One region of the Pyruvatibacter mobilis genome, then DNA from elsewhere that is predicted to be linked to it. Evidence: predicted binding sites of a transcription regulator. Region 1 holds the regulator's gene; each other region holds the start of a gene.
What was found. The regulator LexA, encoded in region 1, represses DNA repair genes until DNA is damaged. The targets are predictions, from matches to a motif close to TGTTCNNNNTGTGTTCNG.
Positions count from the first base shown of each region.

Region 2: HG718_RS03310 (ATP-dependent helicase) is a predicted target of LexA. The motif match lies at 1,890-1,907, and genes of this name have one in related genera.
Region 3: recA (recombinase RecA) is a predicted target of LexA. The motif match lies at 1,688-1,705, and genes of this name have one in related genera.

Region 1 covers NZ_CP051630.1:1,574,556-1,577,830, forward strand. The annotation lists gene trpC (indole-3-glycerol phosphate synthase TrpC) at 1-222, shown strand, start outside; gene HG718_RS07495 (GNAT family N-acetyltransferase) at 287-766, shown strand; gene moaC (cyclic pyranopterin monophosphate synthase MoaC) at 786-1,274, shown strand; gene lexA (transcriptional repressor LexA) at 1,557-2,276, shown strand; gene HG718_RS07510 (hypothetical protein) at 2,529-2,720, opposite strand; gene HG718_RS07515 (ComEC/Rec2 family competence protein) at 2,759-3,275, opposite strand, start outside.
Region 2 covers NZ_CP051630.1:714,551-717,825, reverse strand. The annotation lists gene HG718_RS03315 (chloride channel protein) at 1-1,267, shown strand, start outside; gene HG718_RS03310 (ATP-dependent helicase) at 1,915-3,275, shown strand, end outside.
Region 3 covers NZ_CP051630.1:887,275-890,549, forward strand. The annotation lists gene HG718_RS04105 (aromatic ring-hydroxylating oxygenase subunit alpha) at 1-721, opposite strand, end outside; gene HG718_RS04110 (TetR/AcrR family transcriptional regulator) at 846-1,574, shown strand; gene recA (recombinase RecA) at 1,786-2,868, shown strand; gene alaS (alanine--tRNA ligase) at 3,070-3,275, shown strand, end outside.

The sequences.
Region 1 (3,275 bases):
CGCAATCTGCGCACCTTCGAGACGACGCTTGCCACCACCGAGGAGCTGGCACCGCGCATCGGTAACGACAGGTTGATTGTCGGCGAGAGCGGTATCGCCGACCATGATGATATTCTCCGCCTTGCCGGGTCAGGCGTGCGTGCCTATCTGGTCGGCGAAAGTCTGATGCGGCAGCAGGATGTTGCCGCAGCCACACGCGCCCTTCTTACCGGGCGCCCCTGAAGAAAGGATAAGATCCATAGCATCAGTTTCTCTCCCCGACGGTTACACCATCCGCCAGGCCCGCATGGACGAGGCCGGGCTCCTTCCTGATCTTGAAGACCGCGCCGCTGTGCTGTTCGGCGACAGCCCGCACCCCGCGGTCACGGATCATCCCCCCCATTCCACAGATGCCTATCGTGCCCATGTCCGGCTCGGCCTCGCCTTCGTGATGGCCGGTCCCGGTGACGTGCCGGTGGGCTTTGCGATCTGCGGTGTGCTCGACAACGCGCTTCACCTCTATGAGCTGGGCATGGACCCGGATCACGGCGGCAAGGGGCTTGGCCGGGCGCTGGTGGAGACGGTGGCCGCCGAAGCAAAGGCGCGCGGGCTTGAGGCCGTCACCCTGTCCACCTTCACCAATGTCCCGTGGAATGCGCCGTTTTACGAGACGGCGGGATTTCGTATCCTCGCGGAAACCGAGCTGACACCGGCTCTTATTCTCGTGGCCAACCACGAAGCGGAAGTCGGCCTCACCCATCGCTGCGTCATGCGGCGGGACATCTGACGCCAGGAGCATCTCCCGGATGACAAAAGACGGCCTGACCCATCTCGACGCCCGCGGCAACGCGGCCATGGTCGATGTCTCGGAAAAGGCCGTCACCAAGCGGGAGGCCGTGGCCGGCGGGCGTATCGCCATGTCGGCCGCGGCCTTCGCCGCGCTGGTGGACGGCACCGCGCCCAAGGGCGATGTCATTGCCACCGCGCGCATCGCCGGCATCATGGCTGCCAAGCGCACCAGCGACCTCATCCCCCTGTGCCATCCCCTGCCCGTCAGCAAGGCAGCGGTGGATTTCGATCCGGACCCGGAGCACCACGCGGTCAACGTGACGGCGACCGTGCGGACGACCGGGCAGACCGGCGTCGAGATGGAGGCGCTGACGGCCGCCAGCGTCGCTTGTCTCACGCTCTATGACATGCTCAAGGCCATCGACAAGACGATGGTCATTTCGGATGTCCGCCTGCTGAGCAAGTCCGGCGGCAAGTCCGGCGACTTCACCCGCGACGCCGGCTGATACCCGGCCTTCCCCGCGCCATCTCATTTGCCTGTTCCGCGTCCTGCCTTTAGCGCTTGACGGGTTTTGAGAACCAAACTAGAACATTTGCAGGGTTTTGGTTTTGTTCTGATTTGCATCAACTTGCGAACGAAACCGCAACCTTCCGGCAGCGCCGCATGCGGGCGGGCAGCCGGGGCATATGCCGGGCAGTCCGCTGCCCGGTCGCATCACAGGCCCGCCGGGCAGGCTGCGTCAGCAGCCGCTTTGGCATCCGGCGGGGATTGCGGGAGACATTGAGGCATGCTGACGCGCAAGCAGCACGAGCTTTTGACCTTTATCCACGAGCGTATCCGGGAGACCGGCGTGTCCCCCTCCTTCGATGAAATGAAGGAGGCGCTGGATTTGCGGTCCAAGTCCGGCATCCACCGGCTGATCACGGCGCTTGAGGAGCGCGGCTTCATCCGCCGCATGCCGCACCGGGCACGGGCGCTTGAAGTGGTGAAGCTGCCTGAATCCGCGGCACCTCAGGGCAGGGGCGCACCCGCCAAGCGCGGTTTCTCGCCCAGCGTGATCCAGGGCAGCCTGTCCGAACCCGCCCGCGTGCCGGACAATCACACCTCCGTGCCTGAAGGGGGCGACGCCCTGAGCCTGCCGCTGGTGGGCCGCATCGCTGCCGGTACGCCCATCGAGGCGCTGCAGGATGACAGCAACCATGTGGGCGTGCCTTCCAGCCTGCTCGGCTCCGGTGAGCATTACGCGCTCGAGGTGAAGGGCGATTCGATGATCGACGCCGGCATCTTCGACGGCGACATCGTGGTCATCCAGCGCTGCGACACCGCCGGCTCCGGCGAGATCGTCGTCGCGCTGATCGACCAGCAGGAAGCCACCCTGAAGCGCCTGCGCCGCAAGGGCGACACCATCGCACTCGAAGCCGCCAACCCGGCCTATGAAACCCGCATCTTCCCGTCCGAACGGGTCAAGGTTCAGGGCAAACTCGTGGGCCTCATGCGGCGCTACTAACCCCGCAGGCACAGCCGTTCCCCACGCCCCCACCCGCATCCCTCCGGCTTGACCGGAGGGCCCACTCGCTTCCGACGTGGGCACAGCGCTCGCGCCTGCTCTTTGGTCTTTCCCCAAGCGTCACCCCGCGACCTGATCGCGGGGCCCAGAGCCCCTCTGCACGGCCGGAGTGAGCCTCCCTGGATTCCGCGATCACGTCGCGGAATGACAGTGTGTGGTCTTATCCCTCCGGCAATGGCGGCGGGACGCGGTCTAGATCTGCCTGAGCGCTGTCTCGATTCCCTGCAGGCGCCGGTCCAGTTTTTCGAGCTGGCGGGAGCGGTCCGAGAGGTCGCTGAGATGCGCCTCGATGCGCAGCAGCACCTGCGTCATGTCGTGGGCCGGATCGCCTGTCAGTTGGGGCGGCGGCGGCGTGCGGCGGCGAAACCAGGAAAACAGTGCCATGGGTCTTCTCCCCTGCGGGTCCACGCGGATGACAAGGCTCACCCGCCTTTCCGGCGGAAGTATGGCCCGGGGTCCCAGGACTTGCGCGGTGCACAGTGCGACCAGGGCCGGTCGCCGATAAGATCGCAGGCGGCGATGACGCGCAGGCGCAGGCGCTGGCCCCCGTCCCCGTGTCCGCCCTCCTCCAGGTAAAGCGCCTGTGCCCCCCGGCGCGACAGCACGCCTCTGTCGATGATGAGAGGGGCCGCGCATCGCCGCGGCATGTAGAGCGGTGTCACCAGAATATCCGCCTGCTGACAGTCTTCCATCGCGGCCTGCCAGTTGCGCGCCAGGCTCACCGTGCCCAGCAGCGGATGGTCACGCACACAGCCCTGTCCGTCACAGCTGAATGCGCCCGCTGCCTCGCCCACATCACGCCGGTCCGCGTCCCGCCGCAGCCACACCTCGCCGCTGAAGCTGCCGGACCGGCTGCTGCTGAGGGTGAGCGTGCCGTCCGGCAGGCGCAGCCCCACGAGCTTTGCCTCCCGCTCGACCAGCATCACCGGCACCGGCGCC
Region 2 (3,275 bases), 860 kb from region 1:
GCGTGGCCTCAGCGCCGCGGTTATCTCCGCCATCTCCCTAGGCGGCGGGGCCAGCACCGGCCGCGAAGGCCCGGCCGTGCATCTGGGCGCAGCGCTCGGTTCCTTCCTCGCCCAGCGCTTCGGCTTCACCCCCACCCATATGCGCACCCTGCTGGCGGCGGGCGCAGCCTCGGCTGTGGCCGCTTCCTTCAACGCCCCTATCGCCGGAGCCCTGTTCGCCCTGGAAGTGGTGCTGGGCCATTACGCGCTGCGCGCATCCGGCCCCATCGTCATTGCCAGCGTCATCGGCGCCCTCATCGTGCGCTTTCATATGGGAGCGTCCCCCGCCTTCGTGCTGCCGGACTACATGATCACCAGCCTTGCGGACTTTCCCGCCTTTGCCGCGCTGGGGGTGATCTCGGCGCTGGTCGCCATCGGCTTCATGCAGACGGCGATGAAGACCGATGACCTCGCCCGCCGCATCACCATGCCGCTCTGGCTGCGGCCGGTTGTCGGCGGGCTGGGGCTGGGGCTGATCGGCCTGTGGTTCCCCGAGGTGCTGGGGGTGGGCTATGCGGCCACCGATGCGGCCCTGCAGGGGGAATTCGGCCTGACGCTGCTCGTCTCCCTCGTCATTGCCAAGATCATCGCCGCGTCGCTCACCATCGCCAGCCGCTTCGGCGGCGGGGTGTTCTCGCCGTCGCTCTATCTGGGCGCCATGGCGGGCGGCGCCTTCGGCCTCATCCTCAGCTACACGGTGCCGGACATCGCCTTCTCGTCCCACGCGGTCTATGCGCTGGTGGGCATGGGGGCCGTCGCAGGTGCCGTGCTGGGCGCACCGCTTTCCACCCTGCTGATCGCGTTCGAACTGACCGGCGGCTACGAGATGACCATCGCCTTGATGGTGTCGATCTCCATCGCCACCGCCCTGACCCAGGGCCTGTTGGGCAAGAGCTTCTTCCAGTGGCAGCTGGAGCGCCGCGGCCTCAACCTCTATGGTGGCCCGCGCTGGCAGATCCTGCAGACGGTGCTGGTGCAGGACTTCATGCGCCGGGTGACCGAAGACCCCAACACCCCGCTGCAGACCCTCGACGAGGACGACGAGCGCCTGTTCACCGGCGACAGCCTGGAGAAGACCCTGGCGCTGTTCGAGTCATCCCAGCACGAGACCCTGCCCGTGGTGCAGCCCTCTGAACAGCTGGAAATCGTCGGCACCGTCCATCATACCGACGCCCTGCGCGCCTATAACGAGGCACTGGTGGAAGCGTCGCGGGAGGAGCACAGCTGAGCCTGCTGCCGGGTGGCGTGGTGGCGGGTCTGTGCGGCTGGTGTGATGAGCCCCGTCCACCCCCTCACCCTCCCACCGCTCACGCGGCGGGCCCCTCCCTCTCCCGCAAGGGGAGAGGGAATGAAAGCTCCGCCCCCCTCGACCGCTTTCCCTCCGGCTTGACCGGAGGGTCTGTCTGAGGCGGCGGGCACTGTTCTTCTGTGAGGCAGGTGGTCAGGCATATGACCGTCGCATCCGCCATGCGTCCGCCAACCTCCCATGGGCCCTCCGGTCAAGCCGGAGGGAAAGCGGATTTGTATGCGGCCCCAGGAAAAGTCACCTCTCCCCTGGAGGGAGAGGTCGGTGCGCAGCACCGGGTGAGGGGGACAGCGCTTGCGGGCCTGTGCGGCTGGTGTGCTGGACACCGCCCACCCCCTCACCCTCCCACCGCTCACGCAGCGGGCCCCTCCCTCTCCCGCAAGGGGAGAGGGGGATGAAAGCTCGGCCCCCTCCACCGCTGTCGCTCCGGCTTGACCGGAGGGTCTGTCTGAGGTGGCGGGCACGGGTCGCCTCTGAGGCACGCCCCGCGCCCCGCTTCAAATTGACCCTCAAATCCCGCAGCCTTTCCCATGGCGTGCGTGCATGTTCATGCTAAGTTCCCGATTCTGATGAGCGATCCATTCGACCTTGGCGACATTCCTGAAGAGGAAGCAGCGCGCGGGCCCTCTATTTCCGAACGGGCGGCGGCGGGCGTGGCTGCGCCTGCGCCTTACCTTGAAAATCTGAATGATCCCCAGCGCGAAGCCGTGGAGGCGCTTGATGGCCCCGTGCTCGTGCTGGCGGGCGCCGGCACAGGCAAGACGCGGGTGCTGACCACGCGGCTCGCGCATCTGCTCAACACCCGCCGCGCCTGGCCGAGCCAGGTTTTGGCTGTGACCTTCACCAACAAGGCCGCCCGCGAGATGAAGCAGCGCATCGGCGCGCTGATCGGCGGCACGGTGGAGGGCATGCAGTGGCTCGGCACCTTCCACGCGCTGGGCGCAAAGATATTGCGCCGCCATGCGGAACTGGCCGGGCTGCGCTCGGACTTCACCATTCTGGACACGGATGACCAGATCCGGCTGATGAAGCAGGTGATCCAGGCCGCTGACATCGATGAAAAGCGCTGGCCCGCCCGCCAGCTGGCAAGCCTCATCGACGGCTGGAAGAACAAGGCGCTTGGCCCTGACCAGGTGCCCAAGGGTGAGGGCTTTGCCTTCGCCAACGGCAAGGGCGCGGAACTCTACGCCGCCTATCAGGAGCGGCTGAAGACGTTGAACGCGGTCGATTTCGGCGACCTCTTGGTGGAAAACCTGCGCATCTTCCAGGAGCACCCGGAGGTGCTGGAGGATTTCCAGAACCGCTTCAAATACATCCTGGTGGACGAATACCAGGACACCAATGTGGCGCAATATCTGTGGCTGCGGCTGCTGGCGCGCGGACACAAGAACATCTGCTGCGTGGGCGACGACGACCAGTCGATCTATGGCTGGCGCGGCGCCGAGGTGGACAACATCCTGAAATTCGAAACGGATTTCCCCGGCGCCAAGGTCATCCGCCTTGAACAGAACTACCGGTCGACGCCGCATATTTTGCAGGCCGCGTCCGGCCTCATCACCGCCAATCAGGGCCGCCTCGGCAAGACCCTGTGGACGCAGATGAATGAGGGCGAGAAGGTTACCGTCAAGGGCGTGTGGGACGGCGAGGAAGAAGCGCGCGCCATCGGCGAGGACATCGAGCAGTTCCAGCGCAAGGACCACAGCCTGAGCGAGATCGCCATCCTCGTGCGCGCCTCTTTCCAGATGCGCGAATTCGAAGACCGCTTCATCAATCTCGGCCTGCCCTATCGCGTCATCGGCGGCCCCCGCTTCTATGAGCGCATGGAGATCCGCGACGCCAACGCCTATTTCCGCCTCGTCGCGCAGCCGGATGATGACCTGGCGTTTGAGCGCATCATCAACAAGCCCAAGCGCGGGCTGGGCAATGTGGC
Region 3 (3,275 bases), 690 kb from region 1:
TCGACCAGGGCTGGCCGTCATTGTCGGGGATGTGGGAGTCACGGGCGTGGAACACCGGCTCCAGCGTCGCTGAATGGGTGGCGATGTGGTGATAGGCCTCCATGAAATTCTCCACCAGCACCTTCCAGTTCCAGTGGCCGGGGAAATCCAGGGTGCGGGCGATGGCCATGTCATCGAGGCGATAGGGCGCCACATAATCGGTGAAGCCCGTGACCTGCGGGGCGAAGGGGGCGGCCGTCTCGTCCAGGGTGGCGAGGATGAAGCCCTGCCAGATCTCGGAGCGGAGCTGCGGCAGGCGGCAGTTCCGGGTGTCGAAATGGTCGGCGCCGTCCATCAGCGGGGCGCGGATGAGCTGGCCTTCGGTGTCATAGCTCCAGGCGTGATAGGGGCAGCTGAACAGCCGCCGGTGGCCGGGGCCGGGCTCCGCCAGGGGCGCTGCGCGGTGCAGGCAGACATTGGAGAGGACGCGGATCTCCCCATCCATGCCGTGCACCACCAGCACAGGCTGGTCCATCAGGTCCATGGCGATGTAGTCGCCGGGTTCGGGGATCTGGTCGAGGCGGGCGAGGGGGAGCCAGGCCGAGGCGAAGAGGCATGCGCGCTCGGCGGCGAAGATGGCCGGGTCGCGATAGGCCTGCGGCGGCAGGGTGGCCGCCGAGGCCAGGGGCGCGCGGGCGCGGGCGGTGGCTTCAGGGGCAAGAAGGGGCGGGGACGCGGTCATGGTCGGCAGGCTCCGGGGTGGGGTCACTGACCGTCAGGGTAGGCAGGGCGCGTGGGCAGAGTCAATTATTTAGACCAGTTGAAATAAAATAGACCATCAACCCCGCGGGCTGTATGAGGGGGGCATGGTGAGCGAGAGCGGAAAATCAGGCCGGAAGGGGGGACGTCCCCCCGGACGTCCCGTTGGACGTCCGAGAGGCGACGGGCGGCCGCATCTCACCCGCGAAGAGGTGTTCGTGGTGACGGCGCGGCTGGTGGCGCAGCACGGGGTGTCGGGCACCAGCATCCGGATGATCGCCGGGGCGCTTCAGGCGTCGCCCGCCTCGCTGTTTCACCTGTTCGGCTCCAAGGCGGGGTTGCTGAACGACATGATCGCCTATGCGGCGGGCCCGTCCGGGACCTTTTACGAGGCGCTGTGCCAGCTCGACCTGCCGGCGGAGGTGGCGCTCTACAAAAGCATCTACGAGGAAACCCGCGTGGTTGCGGCAGCCGACCGGGACCAGGCGGCGCTGTTCTACCTGCCGGAACTGCGGCTGCCGGATTTCGCCCCGGCGCAGGCAGTGCGCGAGGGGCTGGTGGTGCATTATCACTGGCTGATCGCCGAGGGCTGCATGTCCGGCGCGCTGGCGGTGGCGCATCCGTCGCTGGCGGCGGAGCAGCTGTTTCAGCTGTCGGAAACCAGCATCCTGGCCGGCGAGATGGCGCAGGACATCCCCGCCGCAGCGCAGGCACGGGCGACCGCGGATTTCTGCCTGCGCGGGCTGCTGACGGCCCCGGAGCGGCTCGACTCGGTGCGGGCACAGGCCGATGCCGTCCCGCTCACGATCGAGATACCGGCGCTTGTCGACGGCTGACGGCGGGCGCGGGCGGGATTCGCCGAAACCGGCCGTGAACGCTGTGCGAACATGTTTTGATAAGTGCTTTTATTTCAATACCTTGATGGATGTTCTCCAAAGCGCTTGCTGGTGCGAACAAAATGTGTACATTAACCCCAATCACGGCAGGCGACCGGCTTTTCCGGTTCTCATTGCCCCGGCTCCGGGGCTCTGACATAAGGGGTGGCACATGGCTGAAAACGTAGTGCAGTTGAAGGATCGGGACATGGACAAGTCGAAAGCGCTGGAAGCGGCCCTGAGCCAGATTGACCGCGCCTTCGGCAAGGGCTCGATCATGAAGCTCGGCAAGGAAGGGCAGGTCGTCGAGATCGAATCGATCTCAACCGGTTCCCTGGGCCTTGATATCGCGCTGGGCATCGGCGGCCTGCCGCGCGGCCGCATCATCGAGGTGTACGGGCCTGAATCCTCGGGCAAGACGACGCTGGCGCTGCACACGGTGGCCGAAGCCCAGAAGCGCGGCGGCATCTGCGCCTTCGTCGACGCCGAGCACGCGCTGGACCCGGTCTATGCCCGCAAGCTGGGCGTGGACGTGAACGAGCTGCTGATTTCGCAGCCGGATGAGGGCGAGCAGGCGCTGGAAATCGCCGATACGCTGGTGCGCTCGGGTGCCATCGACGTGCTGGTGATCGACTCCGTGGCCGCGCTGACCCCGCGCGCCGAGCTTGAAGGCGATATGGGCGACATGCAGCCGGGCATGCAGGCGCGGCTGATGTCCAAGGCGCTGCGCAAGCTGACGGGCTCGATCTCCAAGTCCAACACCATGGTCATCTTCATCAACCAGATCCGGATGAAGATCGGTGTCATGTTCGGCAACCCGGAGACGACGACGGGCGGCAACGCGCTCAAGTTCTATGCCTCCGTGCGCCTCGACATCCGCCGCATCGGTCAGATCAAGGACCGCGACGAGGTGGTGGGCAACCAGACCCGCGTAAAGGTGGTCAAGAACAAGGTGGCGCCGCCCTTCCGGCAGGTGGAGTTCGACATCATGTATGGCGAGGGCATCTCCAAGACCGGCGAATTGCTGGATCTCGGCGTCAAGGCGGGCGTGGTGGAGAAATCCGGCTCCTGGTTCTCCTATGACAGCCAGCGGATCGGCCAGGGGCGCGAAAACGCCAAGAAGTTCCTGACCGAAAACCCGGATGTGGCCGACGAGATTGAGCACAAGGTGCGGGCCGAGGCCGGCGTGGTCGCCGAGCTGGCGGGCGAGGAAATGACCGCCGATGAAGAGGGCGGGGCGGAAGAAGCCGTGTAATGCCGGGCCGCAGGCTCGACGCGGGTTTCCGCTTGCGATAACAGATGTCTGACCGGCAGGTCACACATCCCGGTCATAAGGGCGCATGGAGCTTCCATGCGCCCTTTGTCTGTATAAATGTCTATATATTGGGCCGTCGCGGGCCGGGGCGAATCCCCGGAGCCGCTTCCGTCCAGTCCACTTGAATGCAGGTTGTAAGTCATGGCGAGCGTCAACGAGATCCGACAGACGTTTCTCGATTTCTTTGCAGGCAAGGGCCACGAGCCCGTGGCCTCGGCACCGCTCGTGCCGCGCAATGACCCGACGCTGCTGTTCAACAATGCGGGCATGGTGCCGTTCAAGAACGTGTTCACCGGGGCTGAGAAGCGCGACTATGTGCGCGCGGTCTCGTCGCAGAAATGCGTGCG